One region of the Rahnella sp. 2050 genome, then DNA from elsewhere that is predicted to be linked to it. Evidence: predicted binding sites of a transcription regulator. Region 1 holds the regulator's gene; the other holds the start of a gene.

Region 1 (8,000 bases):
ACCACGACCACCAGCGTGGCATTTCGTAAAATATTTCAGCAGCTTGGTTTGCGTGCGGCGGAACTGGAAGGCGACAGTTTTCATCATTTCACCCGTCCTGAAATGGATGCGGCAATACGCAAGGCGCGCGATCTGGGACGTCATATCAGCTACTTCGGGCCGGAAGCCAATGACTTTGGTTTGCTGGAAAAAAGCTTTATCGAATACGGTAAAACCGGCACTGGCCGTTCACGTAAGTATCTGCATACTTATGACGAAGCCGTTCCCTACAATCAGGTGCCGGGTACCTTTACGCCGTGGCAGGCGTTGCCGGAACCGACGGATATTTTGTTTTACGAAGGGTTACACGGTGGTGTGGTGGCGGACAAAATTGACGTTGCCGCGCAGGTCGACCTGCTGGTCGGCGTAGTGCCTATCGTCAACCTCGAATGGATCCAGAAACTGGTGCGCGATACCGGCGAGCGCGGGCATTCCCGTGAAGCGGTGATGGATTCCGTCGTGCGTTCGATGGATGACTATATCAATTACATTACGCCGCAGTTTTCCCGCACACACATCAATTTCCAGCGGGTACCCACCATCGACACCTCGAACCCGTTTGCCGCCAAAGCCATTCCGTCACTGGATGAAAGCTTTGTGGTGATTCATTTTCAGGGACTGGATGACATCGATTTCCCGTATCTGCTGGCCATGCTGCAAGGGTCGTTTATCTCGCACATCAAAACACTGGTGGTGCCGGGCGGCAAAATGGGGCTGGCGATGGAGCTGATCATGGCGCCGCTGGTGCAGCGCCTGATGGAAGGCAAGAAGATCGAGTAAACTTTATTCGGCTGCAATCACTTCAAAGCTGTGGGTGATTGTGGCCGCTTTACCCAGCATCAGAGACACAGAACAGTATTTTTCGGCAGACAGGCTGACCGCACGTTCAACAATCTTATCGGTCAGATCCTTACCGGTGACGATAAAATGCAGATTGATGTGAGTGAACAGACGCGGCGCTTCTTCGCGGCGTTGTGAGGTCAGCTTCACTTCACAATCACGCACGTCATTACGACCTTTTTGCAAAATTGACACCACGTCGATTGCACTACACCCCCCTGCGGACATCAGTAACATTTCCATCGGGCTTGGGGCTTTATCACCCGCGTTTCCATCCATTGAAATCTGATGACCCGATGCAGACTCACCTAAAAATGTCAGTCCTTCAACCCATTTGACACGTGCATGCATGAACTATTCTCCCGGTGAATAAACTTGTCGAAATCTGCTCTCAGAGTACCCTTTCACCTAAAATCTGGCAACGTAACCCGATCGCCATCATGCTGAAGCGAGACAACAGAAGACAGCATCTCAAACCTGTGCTACAAACAAAGCCGAAACATACTTTCCAGTAAATTGCGGTGACGGTTTTTGCGGTTTAAGTACAGAACCCACGGTGATGACAGCAATAAACAGGCTGTTGCACTCCGACATCCGCTTGCAGCATTTCTGGAGAGTTATATGCTGAAAGGGCGCTTTGGATTTGAAGTGCCGTACAGGGAACTCTGAGCCCTGTGATTTTGGGCAGCGATAACAACAGAGGATAATAGCAAATGGTTCTCGGCAAGCCACAAACAGACCCGACTCTTGAATGGTTCCTGTCTCACTGTCATATACATAAGTATCCTTCTAAAAGTACGCTGATTCACCAGGGTGAAAAAGCCGAAACGCTTTACTACATCGTGAAAGGGTCAGTTGCTGTCCTGATTAAAGATGAAGAAGGCAAGGAAATGATACTGTCCTACCTTAACCAAGGTGACTTCATCGGTGAGCTGGGACTCTTCGAAGAAGGTCAGGAACGCAGTGCCTGGGTACGTGCTAAAACTGCCTGTGAAGTGGCTGAAATTTCATATAAAAAATTCCGCCAGCTGATTCAGGTTAACCCGGATATTCTGATGCGTCTCTCCGCGCAGATGGCCAACCGTCTGCAAGTGACGTCAGAGAAAGTCGGCAACCTTGCCTTCCTTGACGTTACCGGTCGTATCGCTCAAACCTTGCTCAATCTGGCTAAACAGCCTGATGCAATGACCCATCCGGACGGGATGCAAATCAAGATTACCCGCCAGGAAATTGGCCAAATCGTCGGTTGTTCACGTGAAACAGTCGGACGCATTCTCAAAATGCTGGAAGATCAAAGCCTGATCTCCGCACACGGTAAAACGATTGTCGTTTACGGCACACGTTAATCCCTCAAAAATTGGCGCGGCAAAACACTGTCGCGCCTTTTTTATGGGCTAAGCTTTACCCATGACGCTATGGCGAAGACTGTTTTACCATCCTGAAGTGAACTACGCGCTGCGCCAGACGCTGGTGTTGTGCTTACCTGTTGGCATTTGCTGGCTGTTTGGCAATTTGCAAATGGGCCTGCTGTTTTCCCTCTGCCCGGCCTGTTGTAACATCGCCGGTCTGGATACCCCGCATAAACGCTTTTTCAAACGCCTGCTCGTCGGCGGTTCACTCTTTGCCGTGAGCAGCCTTCTGCTGCAACTGATGCTCGAAAGCTGGCATATACCGCTGCCGCTGATCATGCTGTCGCTGGCGTTACTGCTCGGCGTCACCGGTGAAATCAGCCCGCTGCATGCGCGCCTGCTGCCCGGTGCGCTGGTGGCGACTATCTTCACGCTGAGTATGGTGGGCGTGCGCCCGATGTGGCAGGCCCCGGTGTTGTTCGCCGCTGGCACAGCCTGGTACGGATTGTTTAACTGGGCGTGGTTTCGTATTTCGGAAGAACAGCCGATGCGCGAAACACTCAGCCAGCTCTATCTGCAACTCGCGGATTATTTCGAAGCCAAGTACAGCCTGCTGACGCAACATACCGATCCCGAAACCGCGTTACCCCCACTGCTAGCCCGCCAGCAGCAGGTTATCGACCTGATTGCCCTGCTTTATCAGCAATTACACATGTTGCCCCAGCACGGACATCATCATCACCATAAGCGGCTGTTTCAGCGTTTTCAGGTGGCGCTCGATTTGCAGGAGCACATTACAGTGAGCCTGCATCAGCCGGAAGAAGTGCAGAAACTGGTGGAGGAAAGCCATGCCGAAGCGGTTATCCGCCGAAATGCACAGGTGATTTCCACCCGTCTTCGGGTGATTGCCGACGATATTCTTTATCACCGTTTATCCGGGCGCTTTACGATGGCCAATGAGCTGACCGCGCTGGAGAAAATCGCCGCGCGCAACCCGGACAATCCGGTAGGTCAGTTTTGTTATTACCATTTCAGCCGCATTGCCCGTCTGTTACGCACACAGCGGCCGTTGTACAAACGTGACCTGATGAACACCCAGCCGCGTTTGCCCTTCTGGCCCGCGCTGAAAAGCTATCTTTCCTTCAAATCCGTGGCACTGCGTAATGCCGCACGTTTGGGCATTATTCTGGCGATTGGCAGCAGTCTGGGTCTGTTCTTCAATTTGCCCAAACCCTACTGGATCTTGCTGACTATCATGTTGGTCAGCCAGAACGGTTATAACGCCACGCGGGTGAGGATCCAGCACCGTGCACTCGGTACGCTGGCCGGATTGCTGATTGCCTCAGGCTTGCTCAAACTGGAACTGCCGGAAGGCACCACGCTGCTGTGCATGTTGCTGATCACCCTGTTGTCCTATACCGTTCTGCGCAAAAACTACGGACTGGCGATGGTCGGCATGACGGTGACTGCAGTGTATACCCTGCAATTGCTGGCGATGAACGGCGTGCATTTTCTGGTACCACGACTGGTCGATACCCTGATCGGCTGCGCGCTGGCCTTTGGTGGCACTATCTGGCTGTGGCCGCAATGGCAAAGCGGTTTGCTGCGCCAGAATGCACACCAGGCGCTGGAAATCTATCAGGACGCTATCCGCCTGCTGCTCGAGGAAAGCCCCGACACCGCCAAACTGGCGTACACCCGTATGCAGGTCAATCAGGCGCACAATAAGCTGTTCACTTCGCTAAATCAGGCGATGCAGGAGCCGGGTTTTAACTCACATTATCTGGCGGATATGCGTTTGTGGGTGACGCACAGTCAGTTTGTGGTTGAGCATATCAACGCGATGACGATCCTCGCCCGCGAGCATTACATGCTGCCGGAAAAACTGGCGACAGAGTATTTACAGACCTGCGAAATCGCGCTGCAAAGCTGTCAGCAACGACTGCTCTACGACGGGCCGGGCAGCGAGAACAACCTGTTTAATGCGCCGGAACTTCACCCGGATATGCCACTGACCGAAATGGAACGCCATCTGCGGCGCGTAATTTCACATCTCAGCGTGATGCATACCATCTCGTCACTGGCGTGGAAGCAGAGGCCGCATCATGGGATCTGGCTGACGCGGCGGGCGTGAAGGGGGATGCCCCTTTCAAATCCCCGTTTTACTGGCTTGCAGCCAGACTGCTTTTTGAAATTGCGAATATCTCGGTTTCTCAAGTACGGATGCCGTGTACTGGCGTTCTTTTAAACGGATTGAGAAAGTTTCGGTTTTTCAATTGCCGTGTTCGCTTAACTCACCGAGCCGAAACCGACCAAAGAGGGCTAAGACGAGCCCTCTTTGGAATCTCCACGTCTTAAACTGCGCGCTTCGCTCGTAGGCTATGTTCCAGCAACCACAGCGACAGGCTGGAAATCTTGCCGCGTTGCGGTTCCTTCTCTCGGTCTTCGAGCCACTGGTCTCGAAGCCGCTCCGTTCAGCAAGATTTCTGAATCGCCCGCAGGATTCTAAATTCAAAAGGAGAAGGGTTTTATCTTTTAGAAATGTCGATTGGCGTGCTCAAAAATGGCACCGAATGAACGGTTCGAGACCTATGGCTCGAAGCCTGAAATTCGGGAATCGCGCAGCGATGACATTTTGCGCCACACACTAATGCGCCAGAACATGTCCGCCGTGCCCGCGACAGCGCGCAGTGAAAAAGCGAAGGGAGATCCAAGAGGGAAAAAGCACTTTTCCCTCTTGGTCGGTTTCGGCGCGAGAGGCCATGTGATAAATGTTAGTGAGAAACCGAAATTGTCTCGATCAAGCGTTTAAAGACGGAGGCGTGGGGATCACCCCCCGCAAACTTTCCCCACGGCTTTCTCAAACCTTTCCATCCCTTCTTCAATATCCGCGAAGTCGATAACAAGCGATGGCGCAAACCGCATCACGTTTGGTCCGGCGACCAGCATCATCAATCCGAATTCTGCCGCGGCGGCATGGAATTCTCCGGCGCGGTTTTTATACGCATCAGAAAGCTCGGCGCCGATCAGCAACCCCTGACCGCGGAACTCGCTGAAGATGTGATATTTCTGGTTGATGGCCTCCAGCGCGCTGATGAATTTCTCGCGGCGCTCGTTGATCCCGGCCAGCACGTCTGGCGTATTGATGATATCCAGCGCGGCTTCAGCGACGGCGCAGGCCAGCGGGTTACCGCCGTAGGTGGTGCCATGTTTGCCCGGTTCCATCACCGAGGCCACGTCTTCGGTTGCCAGCATGGCGGAAACCGGGAAACCGCCGCCGAGCGCTTTAGCAGTGGTCAGGATGTCCGGCGTCACGCCGTAATGCATGTAGCTGAACAACTTGCCGCTGCGCCCCATGCCGCTTTGTACTTCATCCAGCACCAGCAGCGCCTGATGTTTGTCACAAAGCTCACGCAGACCTTGCAGAAACGCTTTGGTCGCAGGTGTGACACCGCCCTCCCCTTGCACAGGCTCGACAACAATGGCGCAGGTGTGGTCGTCGATCACCGCTTTTACGGCATCCAGATCGTTGAACGGCACGTGCACAATATCAGCGGGTTTCGGGCCGAAGCCGTCGGAGTATTTCGGCTGGCCACCCACGGAAACCGTGAACAGCGTGCGACCGTGGAAGGCATTATGGAAAGCGATGATCTTACTTTTGTACGGGCTGTGACGGTGCGAAGCGTAATAGCGCGCCAGTTTAAAGGCCGCTTCGTTGGCTTCAGCGCCGGAGTTGGCGAAGAATACGCGGTCGGCAAAGGTGGCGTCGATCAGCTTCTGCGCCAGTCGAAGGGCGGGTTCATTGGTAAATACGTTACTGACATGCCACAGGGTTTCGCCCTGCTCTTGCAACGCTTTCACCAGTGCCGGATGGCAATGTCCAAGCGCCGTCACAGCGATACCCCCGGCGAAATCAACATACTCGTTCCCTTGCTGATCCCACACGCGACTGCCTTTACCTTTCACGGGAATGAATTTCGCAGGTGAATAAACCGGCAAAATAACTCTATCGAATGTGCCCCGATCTACCGATGATTTTTCCGCCATTACCCTTCTCCCTCACGACCATTGATATGAAAATATAATCACAAAATATGCATAAAAAATCACACACAGGCAAACAGAAATCGCATCTGATGGGTAAGTAATTTTTTCAGCAATATTAACTGATTAGATTTTAAGGAAATTATCCAAAAGCTGATGCCCCTGCTCGCTCAAAATGCTTTCAGGATGGAACTGAACGCCATGCAGCGGCAAGGTTTTGTGCATGATGCCCATAATGTCGTCACGACCACCATCCCGTTCTGTCCATGCAGTAACCTCGAAACAATCGGGCAGCGTCTGTGGCGCGACCACCAGCGAATGGTAGCGCGTCACGGTCAGCGGATTATTCAGCCCGGTAAAGACACTCCTGCCGGTATGGCGGACAGGGGATGTTTTGCCGTGAATGGCCTGCCGGGCGCGGACGATGCTCGCGCCGAACGCCTGCGCCATCGCCTGATGCCCGAGGCACACGCCAAGTATCGGTAAACGGTCGGAGAAATGGGCAATCGCTTGCAGGGAAATGCCAGCCTGATCAGGCGTACACGGACCGGGAGAAATCACCAGATGTGAGGGGGAAAGCTGTTCAATGTCGGTGAGCGTCAGCTGATCATTACGCATCACTTTCACCTCTGCACCTAGCTCGCAAAAATATTGATAGAGGTTGTAGGTGAAGGAATCGTAGTTGTCGATCAGCAGCAGCATAGTGTACCCGGTAAAAGTCGGAAAATTTACCGGGCAATTCTACGCATTTTTCAGCTCAGGCTCAGTATTTTGTCGATCAATGTTCTTCCGGGATTTCACTGACAACAGTATTAAAAATTGCCACCAGCTCGGATTCATCACCAAACACCGCCGTTTTATTGGCCGCCAGCCAGCGCTCACGATCCACTTTGGACCAGTCAATATCGTAGCCAGCATGAATGACCAGTTGCTCGATGAAGATCCGCAGCGCACGTCCGTTACCTTCGCGGAACGGATGCAGCAGATTCAGGCCGGTGTAATAGTGAGCCAGACGCTCAGCGAGATTATCCAGGGGTAACCCGACCAGAAACGCTTCTTCTTCAAGCTCCTGCATCAGCGCGTTGCCCTCTTTTTCGATGTATTCGAAATGGCAAAACTGAGTGTCATCCTTGTAGATATCGATTTCACGGAACTCGCCTGCCCAGGCGTAAATATCCTGGAACAAAGACAGATGCACCGCACACAGATGCGGCAGTCCCATCACCGCAGGCCCAAGCGGCATCGCTGACGCGCGCAGGGCAGTAAATGCGAGTTCGGCCTGCAACAGACGATGTTCTTCACGGATTTCCAGCCGGTTTTTCAGCACATTGATGCCGGTATAATAGTAAGGGTCGGCACCGGGCACGAGTTTATCGTTCATAGTGCTTCCTCAGTTCGGTGAGGCGTTGTGAAATTTGTTCGTTGTCTAACGTGATAACCTCAACCTGCAAACCATCCAGCGCGCTACTGGCCTGAAAGTTCTGCCGCTGACGTTCGCGAAAAAGTTTTTCCTGCTGCCTGAGTGTCAATTTCTTCGCCATTATTTCCTCCCTGGGTACAGCCATTCGGGCACATACCTTGTGGAGTTAAGTATAGACAGAGAAAAAAGGGCGCCAGCTTCAGCGCCCTAAACTCGGATTATTCAACAGCGATAGGGGTCTCGTTCACGTCTGTTTTATGATCTGCCTGAAGCGTTTTCACGCGATCCTCAAGCTGTTTCACCGCCTG
Region 2 (8,000 bases), on a different contig from region 1:
AATGAGATCGAAGGGGTTGTCAGCTTTCACATTAACTCTCTTATTCAGGGCTATGCACTGCGCAACGAGATACTAGCAAAGCAGTATAACGTAAAAATTGACGTGGATCATATGAGGGGGTTTTTGGTGGTTTTTAATGGACTGCCAAAGGGGTGGTTTTATGGGTAATTAATTGAAAATAAACGAATAAAAAGATTTTAATTTTTGCAAATAAAGTTGAGAAAGCAAGCGTTTTTTTTCAGATTTCAGTTAATACAAAGGATTCAGTGTTAATAAATATCGTTATTTTGATTTTATAAATTTCACTTTCAATTAACTTATAAAATAATTGCTATATTTTTCTCGCAAAAATGACAAGCGGGTATTATTTCGCGCGGAATTACACGTCATTTTGATGGTCGAGTCAAACTTTTGCGGACAAATACAGCAGCAGAAGCTTAGGATTTATAGTGAACTGATAGCGAATTTATAAACAAAAAAACCGACAGGAAATCCCGTCGGTTTTAATCGCTTCAAAGTGTCAGTGAATCAGGCTTTCGACCAGTGACGACGTTTGGCGACTTGCAGCTTTTCGTATGCACCAAGCAGCGCCTGATGGGCTGGCAAGGCCTTCAGCTCAGGGTCGACTGCAAACAGACTGTGGAAACGGACTTCTCCACTGATGGCCGCCGAAGCATCCTCAACTGCTTTCTGACCATACATTTTCACGAAAGCGTTGTAGTACTGGGCTGGCTCGCGATCTTCTTCCAGAGACAACTGGAGCAGGGTTTGCAGGCAGCGGTAATAGTTGTTGCGCTCATCGCTGTACACCGAGGAATTGAACTCATGCGCCCATTCAGCCCAGGTCAGCGCCTGATCCAAATCACCACCGGCAAGAGCCAGCATAGATTTCAGCTCACCGACACGCAGCGTGTACCAGCCGTTGTCTTTGCCGCTGGCGATCCCCAGCAGTTCGCGAACGCGGGTAAAGTCATCCAGACCTTCATCGTCGAGTTGAGTGATCATCTCAAGATAGGTTTCTTTTGGCAGATCGCTGCCCGGCAACGCCAGCAGTTGATCACGCAAATGCGCGCCCATGCTGTTATTCGCCAGCAATAAATCTTCGGCAGGATAAATGTCAGACATGCCCGGAACGATAATGCGGCAGGCGTATACATCCAGATGTTCGTAATCGGCGATATACACTTCAGCATCTTCTTTATCAAAGATAGCCATCAGTGTCGCAAATTCTTCTTCAGTGGTACCGCTGAAACTCCAGTCTGCAAACGGATAGTCTGCGTCTTGTTTGAACATATCCCATGAAATCAGACCGCTTGAGTCGATGAAATGGGTTTCAAGGTTAGCGTGTTCAGCCACTTCTTCGTCGTCAAAAGTAGGCGCCGTGAAGACATCCAGGTCTTTCAGACTGCGGCCTTGCAACAGTTCCGTCACGGTACGTTCCAGTGCGACGCCAAAATCAGGGTGTGCACCAAAGGACGCGAAACAGGTCCCGTTCGCCGGGTTGAACAGAACCACGCAAATGACCGGATAATTGCCGCCCAGCGAGGCGTCATAAGAAAGAATAGGGAAACCTTCTTCTTCCAGTTTGGCAATGGCTTCAACCACTCCAGGATAGCGTGCCAGAACCTCAACAGGGATTTCAGGCAGGCTGATGGATTCTGCAATGATGCGGTTTTTGACATAACGCTCGAAGACTTCTGACAGCCCCTGAACCCGCGCTTCATTGGCGGTGTTACCCGCGGACATCCCGTTGGAAACGTACAGGTTGCCGATGATGTTCATCGGAATATAGACGGTTTGCAGATCGGACTGACGGGTAAATGGCAGAGCGCAGATACCACGATCAGGATTGCCTGATTGCAGGTCGATCAGATCACGGGCAACCAGTTCTTTATCGGCATCATAAAATGCGTGCAGGCGCTCATCCAGGATCCCGGCGGGCAGACTGTCGTCTTCCGGAAGCGGGAACCACTTCTCATTCGGATAATGAACGAAATCGCCATTAGCGATTTCTTTGCCCAGATAGAAATCAGCGAAGAAATAGTTAGTCGACAGGCGCTCAAAATATTCACCCAAAGCAGAAGCCAGTGCGGCTTTTTTGCTGGCGCCTTTACCGTTGGTGAAGCACAGCGGGCAGTCGCGATCGCGAATGTGCACTGACCAGACGTGGGGAACCGGATTCAGCCACGAAGCTTCTTCGATATTAAAGCCGAGATCGGTGAGTTTTTGTTGGAAGCGGGAAATGGAGTCTTCCAGCGCCGCGTCTTTACCAGGAATAAAAGTTTGGGTCATTGAGTTCACTTTTGAGCGTGCTAAAAACGTGCAATGATACGGGGTTTTGCACATTAGCTCCATGTATTCGTGTTAAGAATGTAATCGCTGTGTGAAGTCAAAGGCTTGAGTTTGAACACGCTGTTATACCGTGTGAAATTTGACGGTGCTTACACATATTATTCCGAAAAATCAGGGTTAAAAGGAGGAATGAACCTTGTGATCAACATCTCATCGCTGTTTATCAGGTCGTCATCAATAACCGTTGCAGACTGCTTGTCTCGGATGATAAAACCGTTAAATTAGTGACTACTATGTGACTGTCTCAGAGAAGTGGTGAGGGGAAATGACTCAGGTTTATAATTTTAGTGCAGGTCCGGCAATGATCCCGGCTGAAGTATTGCGTCGTGCGGAACAGGAACTTTGTAACTGGCACGGACTGGGTACATCGGTGATGGAAATCAGTCACCGTAGTAAGGAATTTATCCAGGTTGCTGAAGAATCCGAAAAGGATATCCGTGACCTGCTCAATATTCCCTCGAACTATAAAGTGCTGTTCTGCCATGGCGGCGCCCGTGCGCAATTTGCTGCTGTGCCAATGAACCTTTTGGGTGAAAAATCCTCCGCTGATTATATTGATGGTGGCTATTGGGCACACAGCGCAGTTAAAGAAGCCCAAAAATATTGCACGCCAAACGTGATTGATGTCACCACTACGATTGATGGTAAGCGTGGCATTCTGCCGATGAGCGAATGGAAACTGAGTGCAGATTCTGCCTACGTTCATTATTGCCCGAATGAAACTATCGATGGTATCGCTATTGATGAAATGCCTGATTTTGGCGACAAAATCGTGGTAGCAGATTATTCATCCTGCATTCTTTCCCGCCCGATTGACGTCAGCCGTTTTGGGGTGATTTATGCTGGCGCGCAGAAAAATATCGGTCCTGCGGGTCTGACCCTGGTTATCGTTCGTGATGATCTGCTGGGCAAAGCGCGCACTGAATTGCCTTCTATCCTCGATTATACCGTGCTGGCTGAGAACGACTCTATGTTCAATACCCCGCCGACCTTTGCATGGTATCTGTCAGGTATGGTATTCAAGTGGCTGAAAGAGCAGGGCGGTCTGCGCGAAATGGAAAAGCGCAATCGTGCAAAAGCCGAACTTTTGTATGGCGCAATCGATCGCACCGGCTTCTATCGTAACCCTGTGGTGGCGGCTAACCGTTCGTGGATGAACGTTCCTTTCCAGATGGCAGATGCCTCGCTGGATAAACTGTTCCTTGATCAGGCACAGGAAGCCGGTCTGCATGCACTAAAAGGCCACCGCGTGGCTGGCGGTATGCGCGCATCTATTTATAATGCAATGCCGATTGAAGGCGTAAAAGCCCTGACCGACTTTATGGCGGAGTTCGAAAAACGTCACGGTTAAGTGTGCTGGCTTTCAGGCTCGCAGAATGCTTCATTGAGAAGCCTTAAAAATGACCCCGGCTCAATGTCCGGGGTCATTTTATGAAAAGAAGAATTGGAGAAAGAGTGGAATCCCTGACATTACAACCCGTTGCGCTGGTTAACGGCAGCATCAATTTACCTGGCTCAAAAAGTGTTTCTAACCGCGCACTTTTACTGGCTGCTTTTGCACAGGGTACTACCCGCCTGACTAACCTGCTCGACAGCGATGATGTGCGTCATATGTTGACAGCACTCACTCAACTGGGTGTCACGCATCGTTTATCTGCATCCCGCACCGAGTGTGAAATCGATGGTCTGGGCACGGCTTTTTCCAATGCTAAAGGTCTGGAACTGTTTCTTGGGAATGCAGGAACCGCAATGCGTCCGCTGGCGGCAGCATTATGCCTGGGCGAACAGGATGTTGTACTGACCGGAGAGCCGCGCATGAAAGAGCGCCCGATCGGGCATCTGGTTGATGCGCTTCGTCAGGGCGGTGCGCAGATTGATTATCTGGAGCAGGAAAACTATCCGCCTTTGCGCCTGCAGGGTGGATTTAGTGGCGGTGACGTCAGTGTTGATGGCAGTGTTTCCAGCCAGTTTCTGACAGCGTTATTGATGACAGCTCCGCTGGCAGATAACGATACAACCATTCAGATTAAAGGTGATCTGGTTTCCAAACCTTATATCGATATCACGCTGAACCTGATGAAAACCTTTGGTATTGAAGTGGAAAACCACGAGTACCAGAGATTTAGCATCCAAGGACGTCAGCATTATGTGTCTCCGGGGGCATATCTGGTCGAAGGTGATGCCTCTTCAGCGTCCTACTTCCTGGCCGCTGCGGCGATCAAGGGCGGTACGGTTCGTGTGACCGGAATCGGCAAAAACAGCATGCAGGGCGATATTCGTTTTGCAGACGTGCTGGAAAAAATGGGTGCTACTATTCACTGGGCTGATGATTATATCGAATGTACCCGCGGTGAACTGAACGGCATTGACATGGACATGAACCATATTCCTGATGCAGCAATGACCATTGCTACCGCTGCCTTGTTTGCTGAAGGCCCGACAACGTTGCGTAATATTTACAACTGGCGTGTTAAAGAGACCGATCGCCTGACGGCGATGGCGACTGAGCTGCGTAAAGTCGGTGCAACAGTGGAAGAGGGCGAAGATTACATTCGTATTGATCCGCCTCAATCGCTGAAATTTGCCGAAATTGGCACCTATAATGATCACCGCATGGCGATGTGTTTCTCGCTGGTGGCGTTATCCGATACGCCGGTGACCATTCTTGATCCGAAGTGTACCGCAAAAACGTTCCCGGACTATTTTGACCGTCTGGCGGCAATCAGCACACTGGCATAGTTTTTCACTTGGTTGCCCGTGTATGAACGGACATCCCTGATGTCCGTTTTTTTGTTTTCAGGCTCAGAACCGTCCGCTTTTTAGCCAACTGAAAAATGTGGGGTAACAGTTGCAGTGAAGGCAGCGTATAATGCCGCTCCTGAATTAGTCCTGTGAGGCTAATGAAGCGGGCATACCCCACCGAAAGGAGACAAAAATGACGGCTTTAGCCCCGGTAATCACCGTTGATGGGCCAAGTGGTGCAGGTAAAGGTACGTTGTGTAAAGCGTTGGCCGAAGCCTTTAACTGGCATCTGTTGGATTCCGGCGCGATTTACCGCGTTTTGGCGCTGGCGGCTTTGCATCACCAGGTTGATATTGTCTCAGAAGAGGCGCTAGTTCCGCTTGCCGCACATCTCGACGTTCGTTTTGTGGCTCAGGATGGGCAGTTGCACGTTATTTTAGAAGGTGAGGATGTTACCCATGAAATCCGCACCGAAACGGTAGGCAATACTGCGTCTCAGGCGGCGGCATTTCCCCGCGTTCGTGAAGCATTATTGCGCCGGCAGCGCGCATTCCGTGATGCACCGGGCCTGATTGCGGATGGTCGTGACATGGGGACGGTGGTTTTCCCTGATGCACCGGTGAAGATATTTCTGGATGCCAGTTCGGAAGAACGTGCAAACAGAAGAATGCTACAGTTGCAGGAAAAAGGCTTTAGTGTTAACTTTGAACGGCTTTTAGCCGAGATCAAAGAGCGCGATGACCGTGATCGTAACAGGCCCGTCGCGCCTCTAGTGGCTGCTTCCGATGCGTTGTTGCTGGATTCAACCAGCATGTCCATCGACGAAGTCATCGAAAAAGCACTGGCTTATGCCACAGAAATTCTAGGATTGCCGCAAAAACAAACCCGGTAATCGAGCCTCACTCTGGTGCTGAAGAATATTCAGTGCCAGTTTTGGCTATAGTTTTTTTTAACCTCGCCGCAAGGATCTGTAGCGGGGCATTTGAAACAACCCCATCCAGCAGGAAGCCAGATGGACGTTAAACTTAAGAACCTAAAGATTATCAACATGACTGAATCTTTTGCTCAACTCTTTGAAGAATCCTTAAAAACAATCGAAACCCGTCCTGGTTCCATCGTTCGTGGTGTTGTTGTGTCTATCGACAAAGATATCGTACTGGTTGACGCCGGTCTGAAATCTGAGTCTGCAATCCCGGCAGAACAATTCAAAAACGCACAGGGCGAACTGGAAATCCAGGTTGGCGACGAAGTTGATGTTGCGCTGGACGCTGTTGAAGACGGCTTCGGTGAAACTCTGCTGTCCCGTGAAAAAGCTAAACGTCATGAAGCTTGGATCACGCTGGAAAAAGCTTACGAAGAATCTGCAACTGTTACCGGTGTTATCAACGGTAAAGTTAAAGGCGGTTTCACTGTTGAGCTGAACGGTATTCGTGCGTTCCTGCCAGGCTCACTGGTAGACGTTCGTCCTGTTCGCGACACGCTGCATCTCGAAGGCAAAGATCTTGAGTTCAAAGTCATCAAACTGGACCAGAAACGCAACAACGTTGTTGTTTCCCGTCGTGCAGTAATTGAGTCTGAGAACAGCGCAGAGCGCGATCAACTGCTGGAAAACCTGCAGGAAGGCATGGAAGTTAAAGGTATCGTTAAGAACCTCACTGACTACGGTGCATTCGTTGATCTGGGCGGCGTTGACGGCCTGCTGCACATCACTGACATGGCTTGGAAACGTGTTAAACACCCAAGCGAAATCGTTAATGTTGGCGATGAAATCACTGTTAAAGTTCTTAAATTTGACCGTGAGCGTACCCGTGTATCACTGGGTCTGAAACAACTGGGCGAAGATCCTTGGGTCGCTATCGCTAAACGTTACCCAGAAGGTACTAAACTGACTGGTCGCGTTACCAACCTGACTGATTACGGCTGCTTCGTAGAAATCGAAGAAGGCGTTGAAGGTCTGGTTCACGTTTCTGAAATGGATTGGACTAATAAAAACATCCACCCATCTAAAGTTGTTAACGTGGGCGATGTTGTTGAAGTTATGGTTCTGGATATCGACGAAGAACGTCGTCGTATCTCCCTGGGCCTGAAACAATGCAAAAACAACCCATGGCAGCAATTCGCAGAAACCCACAACAAGAACGACCGCGTTGAAGGTAAAATCAAGTCAATCACTGACTTCGGTATCTTCATTGGTCTGGACGGCGGCATCGACGGCCTGGTTCACCTGTCTGACATCTCCTGGAACGTTGCAGGCGAAGAAGCAGTACGTGAATACAAAAAAGGCGACGAAATCGCAGCTGTGGTTCTGCAAGTTGATGCAGAACGTGAACGTATCTCCCTGGGCGTGAAGCAACTGGCTGAAGATCCATTCAATAACTACCTGTCTGTTAACAAGAAAGGTACTATTGTTACTGGTAAAGTTACAGCAGTTGACGCCAAAGGTGCTACAGTTGAATTAGCTGGCGGCGTAGAAGGTTACCTGCGCGCTTCAGAAGCTTCTCGCGACCGTATTGAAGACGCAACTCTGGTTCTGAGCGTTGGTGATGAAGTAGAAGCTAAATTCACCGGTGTTGATCGTAAGAACCGCGTAGTAAGCCTGTCCGTCCGTGCTAAGGACGAAGCTGACGAGAAAGATGCAATCGCTGTTGTTAACAACAAACCAGACGAAAGCAACTTCTCTAGTGCTATGGCTGAAGCGTTCAAAGCGGCAAAAGGCGAGTAATGACGGGGGGCGGCTCAGTCGCCCCGAAACGGTAGTTTAGCTGCAAAGCTTGGAGGTACTATGACCAAGTCTGAACTTATTGAAAGACTTGCTGGCCAGCACTCTCATATCCCGGCGAAAGCTGTTGAGGATGCAGTGAAAGAGATGCTTGAGCATATGGCTGCAACCTTGGCTGATGGTGAAC

Evidence for each region. The regulator CRP, encoded in region 1, controls carbon source genes, mostly activating them, when cyclic AMP is high. The targets are predictions, from matches to a motif close to ATGTGANNNNNNTCACAT.
Region 2: serC (3-phosphoserine/phosphohydroxythreonine transaminase) is a predicted target of CRP. The motif match lies at 2,489-2,506, and genes of this name have one in related genera.

The regions. Positions count from the first base shown of each region.
Region 1 is NZ_JBEPKE010000004.1:363,862-371,861, reverse strand. It holds gene ABIC79_RS17730 (phosphoribulokinase) at 1-819, shown strand, start outside; gene ABIC79_RS17725 (OsmC family protein) at 823-1,230, opposite strand; gene crp (cAMP-activated global transcriptional regulator CRP) at 1,593-2,225, shown strand; gene ABIC79_RS17715 (YccS/YhfK family putative transporter) at 2,287-4,362, shown strand; gene argD (bifunctional acetylornithine/succinyldiaminopimelate transaminase) at 5,058-6,275, opposite strand; gene ABIC79_RS17705 (aminodeoxychorismate synthase component II) at 6,399-6,974, opposite strand; gene ABIC79_RS17700 (putative adenosine monophosphate-protein transferase Fic) at 7,051-7,653, opposite strand; gene ABIC79_RS17695 (YhfG family protein) at 7,643-7,813, opposite strand; gene ABIC79_RS17690 (aldose 1-epimerase family protein) at 7,911-8,000, opposite strand, start outside.
Region 2 is NZ_JBEPKE010000001.1:959,202-967,201, reverse strand. It holds gene focA (formate transporter FocA) at 1-30, opposite strand, end outside; gene ycaO (30S ribosomal protein S12 methylthiotransferase accessory factor YcaO) at 529-2,292, opposite strand; gene serC (3-phosphoserine/phosphohydroxythreonine transaminase) at 2,618-3,703, shown strand; gene aroA (3-phosphoshikimate 1-carboxyvinyltransferase) at 3,808-5,091, shown strand; gene cmk ((d)CMP kinase) at 5,288-5,986, shown strand; gene rpsA (30S ribosomal protein S1) at 6,143-7,816, shown strand; partial or broken gene ihfB (integration host factor subunit beta) at 7,874-8,000, shown strand, end outside.